DNA from 3 places in the Neobacillus sp. Fa239 genome. Region 1 is predicted to be linked to each of the others. Evidence: a T-box and tRNA genes for the amino acid it is inferred to sense, from the RefSeq annotation. Region 1 holds a T-box; the other regions hold tRNA genes.
The links. A T-box is a leader RNA that pairs with one kind of tRNA and senses whether it is charged. The one in region 1 lies ahead of trpS (tryptophan--tRNA ligase), so its partner is inferred to be a tRNA-Trp.
Positions count from the first base shown of each region.

Region 2: it encodes a tRNA-Trp, which carries the amino acid that the T-box ahead of trpS (tryptophan--tRNA ligase) is inferred to sense. The anticodon was not compared.
Region 3: it encodes a tRNA-Trp, which carries the amino acid that the T-box ahead of trpS (tryptophan--tRNA ligase) is inferred to sense. The anticodon was not compared.

Region 1 is NZ_AP041611.1:1,127,337-1,132,519, forward strand. It holds gene opp4A (oligopeptide ABC transporter substrate-binding protein) at 1-606, shown strand, start outside; gene ACZ5XR_RS05305 (hypothetical protein) at 637-960, shown strand; gene ACZ5XR_RS05310 (DUF3603 family protein) at 1,049-1,798, shown strand; gene trpS (tryptophan--tRNA ligase) at 1,868-2,857, opposite strand; T-box leader at 2,915-3,158, opposite strand; gene ACZ5XR_RS05320 (DUF3899 domain-containing protein) at 3,200-3,565, opposite strand; gene ACZ5XR_RS05325 (peptide ABC transporter substrate-binding protein) at 3,787-5,183, shown strand, end outside.
Region 2 is NZ_AP041611.1:765,364-770,546, reverse strand. It holds gene ACZ5XR_RS03650 (alpha/beta hydrolase) at 1-609, opposite strand, end outside; gene ACZ5XR_RS03645 (hypothetical protein) at 866-1,393, opposite strand; gene ACZ5XR_RS03640 (hypothetical protein) at 1,612-1,809, opposite strand; tRNA gene ACZ5XR_RS03635 (tRNA-Leu) at 1,934-2,014, opposite strand; tRNA gene ACZ5XR_RS03630 (tRNA-Leu) at 2,038-2,123, opposite strand; tRNA gene ACZ5XR_RS03625 (tRNA-Cys) at 2,170-2,243, opposite strand; tRNA gene ACZ5XR_RS03620 (tRNA-Gly) at 2,252-2,326, opposite strand; tRNA gene ACZ5XR_RS03615 (tRNA-Gln) at 2,331-2,405, opposite strand; tRNA gene ACZ5XR_RS03610 (tRNA-His) at 2,444-2,519, opposite strand; tRNA gene ACZ5XR_RS03605 (tRNA-Trp) at 2,535-2,608, opposite strand; tRNA gene ACZ5XR_RS03600 (tRNA-Tyr) at 2,648-2,732, opposite strand; tRNA gene ACZ5XR_RS03595 (tRNA-Thr) at 2,765-2,837, opposite strand; tRNA gene ACZ5XR_RS03590 (tRNA-Phe) at 2,855-2,930, opposite strand; tRNA gene ACZ5XR_RS03585 (tRNA-Asp) at 2,937-3,013, opposite strand; tRNA gene ACZ5XR_RS03580 (tRNA-Met) at 3,017-3,090, opposite strand; tRNA gene ACZ5XR_RS03575 (tRNA-Val) at 3,100-3,175, opposite strand; tRNA gene ACZ5XR_RS03570 (tRNA-Glu) at 3,215-3,289, opposite strand; tRNA gene ACZ5XR_RS03565 (tRNA-Ser) at 3,306-3,397, opposite strand; tRNA gene ACZ5XR_RS03560 (tRNA-Asn) at 3,405-3,479, opposite strand; rRNA gene rrf (5S ribosomal RNA) at 3,494-3,610, opposite strand; rRNA gene ACZ5XR_RS03550 (23S ribosomal RNA) at 3,740-5,183, opposite strand, start outside.
Region 3 is NZ_AP041611.1:3,587,801-3,592,983, reverse strand. It holds rRNA gene ACZ5XR_RS17495 (23S ribosomal RNA) at 1-1,701, shown strand, start outside; rRNA gene rrf (5S ribosomal RNA) at 1,831-1,947, shown strand; tRNA gene ACZ5XR_RS17485 (tRNA-Val) at 1,957-2,032, shown strand; tRNA gene ACZ5XR_RS17480 (tRNA-Leu) at 2,071-2,152, shown strand; tRNA gene ACZ5XR_RS17475 (tRNA-Gly) at 2,169-2,243, shown strand; tRNA gene ACZ5XR_RS17470 (tRNA-Leu) at 2,249-2,334, shown strand; tRNA gene ACZ5XR_RS17465 (tRNA-Pro) at 2,349-2,425, shown strand; tRNA gene ACZ5XR_RS17460 (tRNA-Ala) at 2,446-2,521, shown strand; tRNA gene ACZ5XR_RS17455 (tRNA-Met) at 2,549-2,625, shown strand; tRNA gene ACZ5XR_RS17450 (tRNA-Ser) at 2,644-2,736, shown strand; tRNA gene ACZ5XR_RS17445 (tRNA-Tyr) at 2,758-2,842, shown strand; tRNA gene ACZ5XR_RS17440 (tRNA-Trp) at 2,846-2,919, shown strand; tRNA gene ACZ5XR_RS17435 (tRNA-Leu) at 2,935-3,016, shown strand; gene ACZ5XR_RS17430 (helix-turn-helix domain-containing protein) at 3,500-5,183, shown strand, end outside.

The DNA of each region.
Region 1 (5,183 bases):
GGTTACGATCCTGCCAAAGCGAAACAATTATTGGATGCAGCAGGATATAAGGATGTTGATGGTGATGGACTTCGTGAAGATCCAAATGGTAAAAAATTCCATATCAATTTCTTGTCCATGAGCGGTTCAGACGTTGCGGAACCACTTGCTAACTTCTATATTCAATCCTGGAAAAATGTTGGTTTAGATGTATCGCTTGTAGATGGACGTTTGGCAGAATTCAACTCCTTCTATAAAATGGTTCAAAACGATGATCCTAAAGTTGACATTTATGCTGGTGCATGGGGAACTGGTACTGACGTAGACCCATACGGATTATATGGAAGAGACGTACCATTTAACTATTCTCACTTCGTAAGTGCGCAAAATGACCAGTTATTAGCTGATGGTCATTCAGAAAAAGCATTCGATCATGCTTATCGTAAACAAGTTTACGATCAATGGCAAAAATATATGAACGATGAAATGCCGATCATTCCGACATTGTTCCGTTCAGTCATTTATGCAGTAAATAATCGTGTAACAGATTATACTGTTGATCCTAAAGATAGCAGTTTTGTATGGTCAAAAGTTGGTGTTTCAAGCAACACTCCTGATGCAGAATAATTAAAAAAACCATTCATGGCGAATTCGACCATGACTGGTTTTTTTTTGATGCAGAATGAAAACAAAAATAATTCATATACATATGGTAAACCAAAAAATGGACAAGTTTTATATGGAAAAATGGGAGTGGAAATAGGTGTGGGATTTAGGATATTTTTCTATATAATTGGTTATTTAATGGCTGTTTCCGGAGGCATCATTTCAATCGCTTACTTAAATTTACTTTCCATTGGTTATGAAGTAATCGAATACTTTCAGTTTATCCTTCATCAATCAGCATGTTTATTATTACCAATTGGGATCATCATCGTATCTCTAAGTATTTACTTTCCAAAAACAAGTAATAAAACATGACTGGAGCAAAATATATATAAAGGAATAATTTAACTAAGGTCTGCCCATACTGATTGACAAACAGTTTCTTGAAGTGAGGGGTTGTACAATGTTGTATCTTCATGATGTTTGGGTTAATTGGTTTGAAGGTGAAGAAAACGGTTATAATGTCTGCAACTTTCATGAATGGCGCAAGGATGATGGGGTAGAGCTCTTAGACCAGGTTCCGCTTTTAAAGGTTGAACCGATATTATTTAATTACATTGAAAATGACTTATCAGAATTACCACAACAACTCCTAGATGACATCTTTCAAAAGGCGTATTTAAGAAAAAACCACGAAAGAATTCAGCTTGATTATTGCTTTGTCGTGACCGATGGTGTTGGTATATTGGCTGTTGATACAATCGGTTATAACATCCCGATTCGCAAAAGCAGGTTAATCCCCAGACAAGAACAGCTTGTCTATGAAATGATTGAGACACATGAATCCATGAAGTATCACTTTTATCAACAGAATCAAGTATTAAAAAATTTCCACATCCTTTCTCCTGAGCCGGAATTAATGAGAGGTTTAACGAGAAAAGAACGACAGCTGAAACAGCTGTTATTTATGGCACTTGATCAACTTCATTCATCAAAAAATGAAGCAGAGGTCCGTTATTGGTATACCGAATGGTGTCCAGAGAGATATTCCATTATTCAGGAACTAAACTTTGAAGAGGCCTGGGAACAGCTTTATGAGGAAACAAAATATGGATGGACAAATAAACATGCAACATTCTGCGAAAATTTAATAAAAGGACAGCCATTCTTTGAAAAGCTTTGGGAAATGGAGCATGGTCCAAGAGTAAATTAAAAGCCTGACCCAAAAGGCGTGTTCAAAACACCTTTTGTGGGTCAGGCTTTAATCATGGGACGATGAAGGTTATCGATTAGTCCTGCCTAACCCCATCGCTTTTTCCATTTTAATAAGGGTTTGATTCGCTATTTCACGAGCCTTTGCGGCACCACGGTCAAGGATCGCATCAAGTTCGCTCGATTCCAGTAAACTGAAATATTTATCTTGAATTGGCTTAATGACGTTTATTACCACTTCTGCTAAATCACCTTTAAAGACTCCGTATCCCTTTCCATGATACATATCTTCAATTTCAGAAATAGATTTACCGCTTAAGATAGAATAAATGGAAATTAAATTCGAGATTCCTGGTTTTTGTTCTTTATCATATTTAACAATTCCTTCTGAATCGGTCACGGCACTTTTAATTTTCTTCTCAATTTGCTTAAGATCATCCAGCGGGGTAATAAACGCTTTTTTATTTGGATCGGACTTGCTCATTTTTTTTGTTGGTTCCTGAAGGGACATAATCCTTGCTCCGACCTTAGGAAGGCGGACTTCAGGAATGGTAAGGATATCCCCGAACTTTTTATTAAATCTTTCTGCAAGATCGCGGGTTAGTTCCATATGCTGCTTTTGATCCTCCCCAACAGGAACAACGTCCGTGTTATACAAGAGAATATCCGCTGCCATTAGGGGCGGGTAGGTTAAAAGGCTAGCAGAAACAGCTTCTTTTCCAGCTGATTTATCTTTAAATTGCGTCATTCTTTCTAATTCACCAATATAAGAAATACATTGCATCATCCAACCGGCTTGTGCATGCGCAGGCACTTCGGATTGAATAAATAAAGTAGCTTTTTCCGGATCAATGCCAACTGCAATATACAAGGCAGCAAGACTTCGGATGTTTTTCCGTAATGTTTCCGGATCCTGCGGAACTGTAATCGCATGCTGGTCTACAATACAAAAGAAGCAATTGTATTCGTCCTGCAGGTCAACAAATTGTTTCAATGCGCCAATATAGTTACCAAGTGTAATAATACCACTTGGCTGAATGCCAGAAAAAATCGTTTTCATGACAAATATCCTCCTTGAAAAATCATAATTAAATAAAAAAACCATTCATCCCTAAACAATAGGGACGAATGGTTCGCGGTACCACCCTAAATTACTCAAAAAGAGTCACTCAGTTCCATAAATAAGTTATGGCTCCTATTAACGTTAGGCAACGTCTTTTCCTACTTGCTTATATCATTTGAAATAAGGTTCAGAAAGAAGCTCAAAAGTCCATTCTGTATTTTCTCGTGTTTGTTTTCACCAGCCACAAACTCTCTTGAACGATTGAAAAATACGTACTACTCTTTATCATCGCTTAGTGCTATTTACTTATTCATATTATAAAGAAATGCATATTCAGAATCAAGTCTGTAAACCATAATAGAGACCAAGGGCAAGTAACATTAATAAGGCGGTTACAAGTCCATAAAATAATAACGGTTTGTTATTAAAAGAAACAAGTTCAGAAAGCGAGGGGATTTCATCAAACTTGCGCTTGTTTTTTCCACGAGATGCCACCATCCTAAATGACTTTGAGACAACATCAAAAAAACCAGTTTGAATAGTGAAGACAAATAAGAAGGTGAGCAGCAAAGTGGCTGAGATGTAAAAAGATATATTGATATAGCTTAATAACGAAATATTGTGATAATTAAGAAATGAAAGTGCAACAATGATAAGCTGGAATACTGCCAAAATTATTAAATTTTTTTTAATTTTCTTTTTCACCGGAAACCCTCCAAAACGTTGATATTATAGGGAAAAATATAGCTCTAATAAAAAAAAAAATCAACTCAAGACTAAAAAGTTTTAATCTTTTTGTTAACTATTTGTAAAAAATATGTTTTTTCCGAAAATTAATTTTAAAAAAACAATGTACAATTAGTTGAAAATATGTATAATAGGGAATGTAGTAATTTTTCAGAATAATAGAAAAGGGAGGTCTTCTAGTGAAGAAATCAAAACTTTCACTACTTTTAACGTCATCGCTAGCACTTAGCATGGTTCTAGCTGCTTGCTCTGGCGGTAAAAGCACAAACAATAATGCTGGTACTACAACAAAGGATAAAGCTCCTGCACAAGTATTAAATGTTTTAGAGTCAGCTGAAATTCCAACGATGGACGAATCACAGGCCCAAGACGTTGTGAGTTTCACAATGCTAAATGCTACAAACGAAGGTCTATATCGTTTGGATCCAAACCAAAAGGTAATCGATGGTGTTGCTGACGGTAAACCACAGGTGAACTCTAATGGAACCGTTTACACAATCAAGTTAAAAAATAATGTAAAATGGTCAAACGGAGATCCTGTAACAGCACATGACTTCGTATATGCATGGCAACGTGCTATCGATCCTAAAACTGCTTCTCCATACGGCCCTTACTATATGGAAGGCAAAATCAAAAATGCAACTGATATTGCAAACAAGAAAAAACCTGTTACTGATTTAGGAATCAAAGCATTAGATGATTATACTTTACAAATTACACTAGAACAACCAATTCCATTCTTTGATTCTTACGTAACATTCCAAGTATTCTATCCTTTAGACCAAAAGTATGTTGAGTCTCAAGGTGCAAATTATGCAAAAGATGCTACTCACTTACTATCTAATGGTCCATTCAAAATGACTAAATGGGATGGTCCGCAAGCAACTCAATGGACTCTAGTGAAAAACGATACTTATTGGGATGCAAAAGATGTTTCTTTAAAAACAATCAACTTTAACGTATCTAAAGATGGTCAAGCATCTGCGAATGCATTTGAAGCTGGTGAAGCTGATATTACACCAAAACTTGCAGAGCCTGCGATCATTTCACAATATGAAGGATCTAAAAACCTTCTACGTTACTCAGAACCAACCCTTTTCTGGTTGAAATTTAACGAGAAAAATCCTGCTTTAGCTAATGTGAATATTCGTAAAGCAATTTCATTAGCAATTGATAAAAAAGCTCTTACAGACAACGTATTAGCGAATGGTTCTACACCTGCTGATTATATAGTAGCAAAAGATTTTGCCTTTAATAGTGTGTCAGGCAAAGACTTCCGTGCAGATACTGGCACATATAATGCTACTGATAAAGCAACTGCAAAAGCATTATGGACAAAAGGTTTATCTGAAATCGGCAAGAAGGATTTAACGTTTACTTATGTTGGTCAAGATACTACTTCAGCTAAACAAACTGATGCATTCATCAAAGACCAAATTGAGAAAACACTTCCAGGTGCACATGTAACTATTCAAAGTGTTCCATTTAACATCAAATTAGACCGTGAAGACAAACAACAATATGATATCCTATTCAGCGGTTGGGGCCCTGACTATGCAGACCCAATGACGTATAT
Region 2 (5,183 bases), 360 kb from region 1:
CGCTTCATCCCTGCTCAACCAATCAAATTCGGTACGATATGGACGAAACCCTTTATTATAACTGCCAAACGTTAATTTGTTCATCAACGGGCTTGATGTCTTTGCTCCTTTATTAATCATTTCACGCTTCGCAATGATTCTTCCCAGCTTCCCCATCCATCCAGGATCCCCACCTGTTCCTGAAAGAATAACACCCTTTAACACCTCCCCTGATAACTGAATATATCTTCTTGCTAAAAATGATCCCATACTATGACCAAAAAGAATGATGGGAACATCAGGGTTTTCCTTCTTAATAATCGTTGTCAACTGAATTAAGTCCTCTACTGCTTTCTCAAACCCTTGTTCAGCCGCAAAATAGCCCGGACTATTATTCAGTTCCCCCGTTCTTCCATGCCCCCGATGATCATTACCGTAAACATGGATTTTATGAAAAAACAGCTCATTAGCAAATGATTCGTATCTCTGAATATGCTCTGCCATACCGTGGGCGATTTGCACAATGGCACGCGGTGCTTCCTCCTTTTCTGATGCCCACTTACATGCATAAATTTCAGTAGAATCATTGGTTAAGAATGAAAACGAAGATAGAATGACCAGACCGACCACTCCTTTTAAAATCTAGCGATAGATTAAGGTAAGTGCATGGGCTATACATCTAATACAGTTTATTAAATTGAAGTTGGATATATTTCAGCTAAAATAAAATTTAAAGTGGTGCCTGTAAGAGTATCATTTCGGATTTTTACTTTATACTTGTCCCAAAAAAGACCGTCTTAAAAAAGAAACGGTCTAAAGGTTTTCTGAGTGTCAATTAATGCCCATAACGCTTCTTCAACATCATTTCCAGCTAATTAAGGGGATCCTAGTAGTATCGACGAGGTGAGCGGCTGCCAAAAGGGTGAACGTGTTCTAAATCAGCATGGCGGAAGCTAATCATTGGTACTGCATCTTCAAGTGAAAATCCATCGGATGAAAAACCGCCTGTTACACTGACTTGAATTAAATCACCAGGTTTTGTTACATCACCACTAATTGTAACTACCAAGATTTGTGGGTTTGATTGAGTAGCAGCGTCTTTAGTAGAATCGTCTGTTGAATCGTCTGTTGAATCAGCTTCTGTTGGAGGAGTGGATTGTTCGATTTTTTGAGAGAACATGACTGCTGAACTTGGTGCAAGTGTGATTGGAACGGATGGTAGAAGAGCTGTCATTTCTGAAGATGGAAAATTGGAGCCATTTGGGTCGGATACAATTAAAGCTTGATGGATCTCTACATATACTGTTAAAGCTGTTCTGCTAAGATTCGTAAGGGAAATAAATACATGGTTAATAGGATTTCCACTGCTCGTTTTATTTGGTACCAAAAACGGACCTGTTGTAAGTGAAGGCATCGAATTCACCTCCTTTCAAAATGTAATCTATCATTCCATATATTAAATGCAAAAAGTGTTCTATTTGATAGGGACAATTTATATAGTTAATCCGTACATTTTATGTGATTATTTGTAAAAATAATATATGAAGAAATCAAATTTACGGGATTTAAATCTTGTGAGCAATGATATTTCAGGCCATGAAACTTAATTTTGTTAACGATCTTTTGTGATTTTTATATGAAGAATTCTTCTAAGTTATCTATTCTTCTTTTTGAGCATTTTTTGCTAGCGTAGACTCCTTCCTTCTCTGATTTGTAGTCTGAAGCTTGTAGCCTAACACTGGCGACACTTTTGGTTGCTTTCTCTTCTGTATTGTCGCCAATAGGCTTCATAGGCGACAATATCGGCAACTTCTTCATTTTCTTTTCCAATTAAAAAGAAACTCTTTAACTACACATTCTGGTTCAATAACGAAAAAAGCACTCACAAACATTGATTTAACAACATTTGTGAGTGCTTTACAGCGTTTAAATTTAGTTTATCTAAATCTAAAGATACCGGTGGTCGGGGTCGAACCGACACTCCAGAGGAACACGATTTTGAGTCGTGCGCGTCTGCCAATTCCGCCACACCGGCGTAATAAAATTTTAAATAAATAATGCCGAGGACCGGAATCGAACCGGTACGGTAGTCACCTACCGCAGGATTTTAAGTCCTGTGCGCCTGCCAGTTCCGCCACCCCGGCGAAATCTAATTACCTGTTCTAATCCAAAACCCAACATTTATTTAATTGGAGGCGGCAACCGGATTCGAACCGGTGGTAAAGGTTTTGCAGACCTCTGCCTTACCACTTGGCTATGCCGCCGTATTTTATGGAGCGGAAGACGGGATTCGAACCCGCGACCCCCACCTTGGCAAGGTGGTGTTCTACCACTGAACTACTTCCGCAAATTGGCTGGGCTAGCTGGATTTGAACCAACGCATGTCGCAGTCAAAGTGCGATGCCTTACCGCTTGGCTATAGCCCAATAATAATACAATTTATTGAAATATTCAATACTTTTAATGGGGCGACTGATGGGAATCGAACCCACGAATGTCGGAACCACAATCCGATGCGTTAACCACTTCGCCACAATCGCCACAATAAAATCAATTGGCAGGGGTAGTAGGAATCGAACCCACACCAAAGGTTTTGGAGACCTTCGTTCTACCTTTAAACTATACCCCTATGTTATGAAAAGTTATTTTCACTTGTGCGAAAAAAATTTGGTGGAGGGGGACGGATTCGAACCGCCGAACCCCGAGGGAGCGGATTTACAGTCCGCCGCGTTTAGCCACTTCGCTACCCCTCCACATAATATTAACTGAATTTGTCAGCTTAAGGTGCCGACGAGAGGAATCGAACCCCCAACCTACTGATTACGATTCAGTTGCTCTACCAATTGAGCTACATCGGCGTATCTTTTAATCTAAATGGTGGCTCAGGACGGAATCGAACCGCCGACACAAGGATTTTCAGTCCTTTGCTCTACCGACTGAGCTACTGAGCCAACATATGGCGGTCTGGACGGGACTCGAACCCGCGACCTCCTGCGTGACAGGCAGGCATTCTAACCAACTGAACTACCAGACCGAATTGCGGGGACAGGATTTGAACCTGCGACCTTCGGGTTATGAGCCCGACGAGCTACCGGACTGCTCCACCCCGCGACAATATTATGGTGGAGGATGACGGGATCGAACCGCCGACCCTCTGCTTGTAAGGCAGATGCTCTCCCAGCTGAGCTAATCCTCCATTATAATGAAAGTTATTTTCCCTGACGCGAAAAAACTTTGGTGACCCCTACGGGATTCGAACCCGTGTTACCGCCGTGAAAGGGCGGTGTCTTAACCGCTTGACCAAGGGGCCAAAAATAAAAGTATTATGGCGGAGAGCAAGGGATTTGAACCCTTGAGACAGGGTTACCCGCCTACACGATTTCCAATCGTGCTCCTTCGGCCACTCGGACAGCTCTCCATAATAATGGCTCCGCAGGTAGGACTCGAACCTACGACCGATCGGTTAACAGCCGATAGCTCTACCACTGAGCTACTGCGGAATAATGATATAACAGCCTGGCAACGTCCTACTCTCACAGGGGGACAGCCCCCAACTACCATCGGCGCTGAGAAGCTTAACTTCCGTGTTCGGGATGGGAACGGGTGTGACCTTCTCGCCATTATTACCAGACTATTTATCAGACACTATTTTATTATAATGTCTTTTTAGATTTTTTCAAGAGGAAATTTATAAAAATTTCATTCCCTCAAAACTAGATAATGCAGAAGAAGTTTTCGTAAAAATGAGGTAATCTTAAAATTGGTTAAGTCCTCGATCGATTAGTATCAGTCAGCTCCACATGTTGCCACGCTTCCACCTCTGACCTATCAACCTGATCATCTTTCAGGGATCTTACTAGCTTGACGCTATGGGAAATCTCATCTTGAGGGGGGCTTCATGCTTAGATGCTTTCAGCACTTATCCCGTCCGCACATAGCTACCCAGCGATGCCTTTGGCAAGACAACTGGTACACCAGCGGTGCGTCCATCCCGGTCCTCTCGTACTAAGGACAGCTCCTCTCAAATTTCCTGCGCCCACGACGGATAGGGACCGAACTGTCTCACGACGTTCTGAACCCAGCTCGCGTACCGCTTTAATGGGCGAACAGCCCAACCCTTGGGACCGACTACAGCCCCAGGATGCGATGAGCCGACATCGAGGTGCCAAACCTCCCCGTCGATGTGGACTCTTGGGGGAGATAAGCCTGTTATCCCCAGGGTAGCTTTTATCCGTTGAGCGATGGCCCTTCCATGCGGAACCACCGGATCACTAAGCCCGACTTTCGTCCCTGCTCGACTTGTAGGTCTCGCAGTCAAGCTCCCTTATGCCTTTACACTCTGCGAATGATTTCCAACCATTCTGAGGGAACCTTTGGGCGCCTCCGTTACTCTTTAGGAGGCGACCGCCCCAGTCAAACTGCCCACCTGACACTGTCTCCCACCCCGATGAGGGGTGCGGGTTAGAATTTCAATACAGCCAGGGTAGTATCCCACCGACGCCTCCACCGAAGCTGGCGCTCCGGTTTCTCAGGCTCCTACCTATCCTGTACAAGCTGTACCAAAATTCAATATCAGGCTACAGTAAAGCTCCATGGGGTCTTTCCGTCCTGTCGCGGGTAACCTGCATCTTCACAGGTACTATAATTTCACCGAGTCTCTCGTTGAGACAGTGCCCAGATCGTTACGCCTTTCGTGCGGGTCGGAACTTACCCGACAAGGAATTTCGCTACCTTAGGACCGTTATAGTTACGGCCGCCGTTTACTGGGGCTTCGATTCAGAGCTTCGCTTGCGCTAACCCCTCCTCTTAACCTTCCAGCACCGGGCAGGCGTCAGCCCCTATACTTCGCCTTGCGGCTTCGCAGAGACCTGTGTTTTTGCTAAACAGTCGCCTGGGCCTATTCACTGCGGCTCATCGAGGCTATTCACCTCAATGAGCACCCCTTCTCCCGAAGTTACGGGGTCATTTTGCCGAGTTCCTTAACGAGAGTTCTCTCGCTCACCTTAGGATTCTCTCCTCGCCTACCTGTGTCGGTTTGCGGTACGGGCACCTTTTATCTCGCTAGAGGCTTTTCTTGGCAGTGTGGAATCAGGAACTTCGGTACTATATTTCCCTCGGCATCACAGCTCAGCCTTCACGGTGAACGGATTTTCCTATTCACCAGCCTAACTGCTTACACGCACATATCCAGCAGTGCGCTTACC
Region 3 (5,183 bases), 2.5 Mb from region 1:
GGAGAGCGTTCTAAGGGCGTTGAAGCCAGACTGTAAGGACTGGTGGAGCGCTTAGAAGTGAGAATGCCGGTATGAGTAGCGAAAGATGAGTGAGAATCTCATCCACCGAATGCCTAAGGTTTCCTGAGGAAGGCTCGTCCGCTCAGGGTTAGTCGGGACCTAAGCCGAGGCCGAAAGGCGTAGGCGATGGACAACAGGTTGATATTCCTGTACCACCTCTTTATCGTTTGAGCAACGGGGGGACGCAGGAGGATAGGGTAATCGCACTGCTGGATATGTGCGTGTAAGCAGTTAGGCTGGTGAATAGGAAAATCCGTTCACCGTGAAGGCTGAGCTGTGATGCCGAGGGAAATAGAGTACCGAAGTTCCTGATTCCACACTGCCAAGAAAAGCCTCTAGCGATGATATTAGGTGCCCGTACCGCAAACCGACACAGGTAGGCGAGGAGAGAATCCTAAGGTGAGCGAGAGAACTCTCGTTAAGGAACTCGGCAAAATGACCCCGTAACTTCGGGAGAAGGGGTGCTCATTGAGGTGAATAGCCTCGATGAGCCGCAGTGAATAGGCCCAGGCGACTGTTTAGCAAAAACACAGGTCTCTGCGAAGCCGCAAGGCGAAGTATAGGGGCTGACGCCTGCCCGGTGCTGGAAGGTTAAGAGGAGGGGTTAGCGTAAGCGAAGCTCTGAATCGAAGCCCCAGTAAACGGCGGCCGTAACTATAACGGTCCTAAGGTAGCGAAATTCCTTGTCGGGTAAGTTCCGACCCGCACGAAAGGCGTAACGATCTGGGCACTGTCTCAACGAGAGACTCGGTGAAATTATAGTACCTGTGAAGATGCAGGTTACCCGCGACAGGACGGAAAGACCCCATGGAGCTTTACTGTAGCCTGATATTGAATTTTGGTACAGCTTGTACAGGATAGGTAGGAGCCTGAGAAACCGGAGCGCCAGCTTCGGTGGAGGCGTCGGTGGGATACTACCCTGGCTGTATTGAAATTCTAACCCGCACCCCTCATCGGGGTGGGAGACAGTGTCAGGTGGGCAGTTTGACTGGGGCGGTCGCCTCCTAAAGAGTAACGGAGGCGCCCAAAGGTTCCCTCAGAATGGTTGGAAATCATTCGCAGAGTGTAAAGGCATAAGGGAGCTTGACTGCGAGACCTACAAGTCGAGCAGGGACGAAAGTCGGGCTTAGTGATCCGGTGGTTCCGCATGGAAGGGCCATCGCTCAACGGATAAAAGCTACCCTGGGGATAACAGGCTTATCTCCCCCAAGAGTCCACATCGACGGGGAGGTTTGGCACCTCGATGTCGGCTCATCGCATCCTGGGGCTGTAGTCGGTCCCAAGGGTTGGGCTGTTCGCCCATTAAAGCGGTACGCGAGCTGGGTTCAGAACGTCGTGAGACAGTTCGGTCCCTATCCGTCGTGGGCGCAGGAAATTTGAGAGGAGCTGTCCTTAGTACGAGAGGACCGGGATGGACGCACCGCTGGTGTACCAGTTGTCTTGCCAAAGGCATCGCTGGGTAGCTATGTGCGGACGGGATAAGTGCTGAAAGCATCTAAGCATGAAGCCCCCCTCAAGATGAGATTTCCCATAGCGTCAAGCTAGTAAGATCCCTGAAAGATGATCAGGTTGATAGGTCAGAGGTGGAAGCGTGGCAACATGTGGAGCTGACTGATACTAATCGATCGAGGACTTAACCAAATAGAAAAGCGGAGGCGACTGTTCAACTTCGAGAGAAGTTAGGAGCCGAAGCTAGACAGATTACCTCGTTTTTACGAAAACTTCTTCTGTATTATCTAGTTTTGAGGGAACGATCTCTCAAGTAAATAGTCTGGCAATAATGGCGAGAAGGTCACACCCGTTCCCATCCCGAACACGGAAGTTAAGCTTCTCAGCGCCGATGGTAGTTGGGGGCTGTCCCCCTGTGAGAGTAGGACGTTGCCAGGCTGTATAAATGGAGGATTAGCTCAGCTGGGAGAGCATCTGCCTTACAAGCAGAGGGTCGGCGGTTCGATCCCGTCATCCTCCACCATAACTTTTTCACTAAAGTGAAAATAATCTTCAATATATGCGGGTGTGGCGGAATTGGCAGACGCACCAGACTTAGGATCTGGCGCCGCAAGGCGTGGGGGTTCGACTCCCTTCACCCGCACTTTTAATTCACATATGCGGAAGTAGTTCAGTGGTAGAACACCACCTTGCCAAGGTGGGGGTCGCGGGTTCGAATCCCGTCTTCCGCTCCATTCTTGCCGGGGTGGCGGAACTGGCAGACGCACAGGACTTAAAATCCTGCGGTAGGTGACTACCGTACCGGTTCGATTCCGGTCCTCGGCACTGGTTTAATTTTTCGGGAAGTAGCTCAGCTTGGTAGAGCACTTGGTTTGGGACCAAGGGGTCGCAGGTTCGAATCCTGTCTTCCCGACCAGCAGTTCTTTTAAAGTAAATGGGGTCTTAGCTCAGCTGGGAGAGCGCCTGCTTTGCACGCAGGAGGTCAGGGGTTCGATCCCCCTAGACTCCACCAACTAAGTTTTGAATCAAATTATGTTATGGCGGTGTAGCTCAGCTGGCTAGAGCGTACGGTTCATACCCGTAAGGTCGGGGGTTCGATCCCCTCCGCCGCTACCAATTAATTTTAAAAATAATGGAGGAATACCCAAGTCCGGCTGAAGGGATCGGTCTTGAAAACCGACAGGCGGGTTAAACCGCGCGGGGGTTCGAATCCCTCTTCCTCCGCCATTATTTTTTTTGTTTATATTTGGAGGGGTAGCGAAGTGGCTAAACGCGGCGGACTGTAAATCCGCTCCCTCAGGGTTCGGCGGTTCGAATCCGTCCCCCTCCACCATTTAGGGGCATAGTTTAAAGGTAGAACTAAGGTCTCCAAAACCTTCAGTGTGGGTTCGATTCCTACTGCCCCTGCCAAGCTATTAATTATTTGCCGGTGTGGCGGAATTGGCAGACGCGCACGACTCAAAATCGTGTTCCTTCTGGAGTGTCGGTTCGACCCCGACCACCGGTATCACTTAAAAGGGTAAAACTTTTAAAGGTCAATGCTTTGAGCAATCAAGGTATTGACCTTTTTTCGTTTTTAGTGTCCTAAAGTGTTTACCAACCGTGTGGACAACAAATTTAGTTTATTCAATATCTTTAAGCCTGTATTTCTTAAAGGGGAATAAAGAAATTGAACAATGCAAGAAAAATGAAAAGGGTAAAAGCAGCACTTGAAGAAAAAACTATAACGGAGTTGTATAATGACTTTCAGTTTAATAATCGTATTAAGAATTTGTCTGAAATGACAATCTTGTTCAATGACCAAAATTTAATTCATTTTTAAGGTTTACTGATAATTTAAATGCTGCTGCATTTGATTAAAAGATAGGGGATCAATATATTATCGCACCTAAATGAAAAGGATTGAGGGATACAGCAACTACGGTTAACGGCTCTAGTCTATTCTTTATGTACTTGGCACATTTTTAATCTAGTCCTAAGGTGGATGTTCATGAACCGGCCAATAAGAGATAATTCTTATCAAATAAGTTTACAAAACATTGAATATTATTCTCCGCATATTTATATAGGAATCGAGATTCTCCTTGTGATAAGGGGAGAAATTGAGGTTACGGTTAATCAACATTCCTGCCATTTAGCTGAAAATGATCTTCTGCTGATTAACGCCAATGATATATGCTCTATTAAGGGGAATAAGGAGAATGTGGTCTTATCGTTACAAATTCCTTTGGATTTAATCGAGCGGCCTTATCCGGATATTCATGCGTGTCGTTTTAACTGCACTTCATCCAAAGAGGATAACGGGCTATATCTGCTTTTTGATCAAATTCGCCAACTAATGGCGAAAATCTTGATTGCCCACTACCAAAAGCAGGATGGAAGTGAAATCGAGATTAACGGACTGATTTTTCAATTAGTTACACTGTTGATTCGAAATTTTAAAACTACGCATCTTGAAAGTAATCAATTCACCGAAATGAAGGATGAAAGAATTAGAGAGATTCTAGCTTTTATCGAAAAAAATTATCGTAAACCGATATCATTGCAGGAAATTGCTAAAGAGCAGTATTTGTCTATTTACTATTTGTCGCGCTATTTCAAGCAGGAAGTTGGGGCTAGTTTCTCCCAATATGTCAAAAATGTCCGTTTGAAATCAGCGATGCATGAGCTCCTTTATACCGGTTATAATATTTCCCAGATTTCGGAGAATTGTGGTTTTCCCAATGTAAAAGCATTTAATATGGCTTTTAAAGAAATGTACCAGCAAACGCCTACTGAATATCGCAGCATGCATAAAGTGGAACCGATGGATGTCGAGGAAGTGAAACATGAAACCGAACAATATACATTATTGCAATCTCCCAACTTTTTAATGGAAATCAGTAAATATATTTCTGGAAATGAGAAGAGCACCACCCCGATGGAACCGGCTGCTTCGGTGGTACATGTGGAATTGCCGCTTGAGCCCATTTTTATCAGAGAAAAAGCCTTAAAGTTACTGGTAATTGGGCAGCTGGAATATGCATTGAATGAAGAAGTGAAGGCGGAATTAAAGTTAATTCAAGAGGAACTTAGATTTGAATATATTTATTTTACGAACCTTTTTTCGGACAGTTTTGCGATGACAACGCCACTCTATCAAATAGGCGGACAATTTTATCAGGTGGATGCCTTATTTAGCCTTTTTCAACAATTAGGATTGGTTCCTTTCATTCGTTTGGAAGTTGAAAAGGAAGTGGCAAGCAGCTCTGATTACCTTAAGAAGCTCGATGAATTTTTACAGCATAGTATTAGTTATTTTGGCAGTAACTTTGTAGGAAAATGGCGATTTGAACTGGTTTTCACGGAATGCGGCGAAACAGCAAAGAGCTTTTATCAAGATTTTTATCAAACTGTAAAAAAGCGAGCTCCTGCCGCAAAAATAGGTCTTCATATGCCGTTTTCTTTAAGAAAGGCTATAACCGTTCCTGCTGCTGAATTTTTAAATCAAATTTTCGACCGTTGCGAGCTGATCTGCTTCACCTGCAATCCGAATGAAGAAGTGGATTTTAACGATATGGATAATCATACTTTTGAAGGAGTAAAAAATTATGCAAAGAAAGAAATCATCCAATTAAAGGAAAGCCTAGCGTCTGTGGGTTTAGGGGAAATTCCGATTTTTCTTACTGATTGGA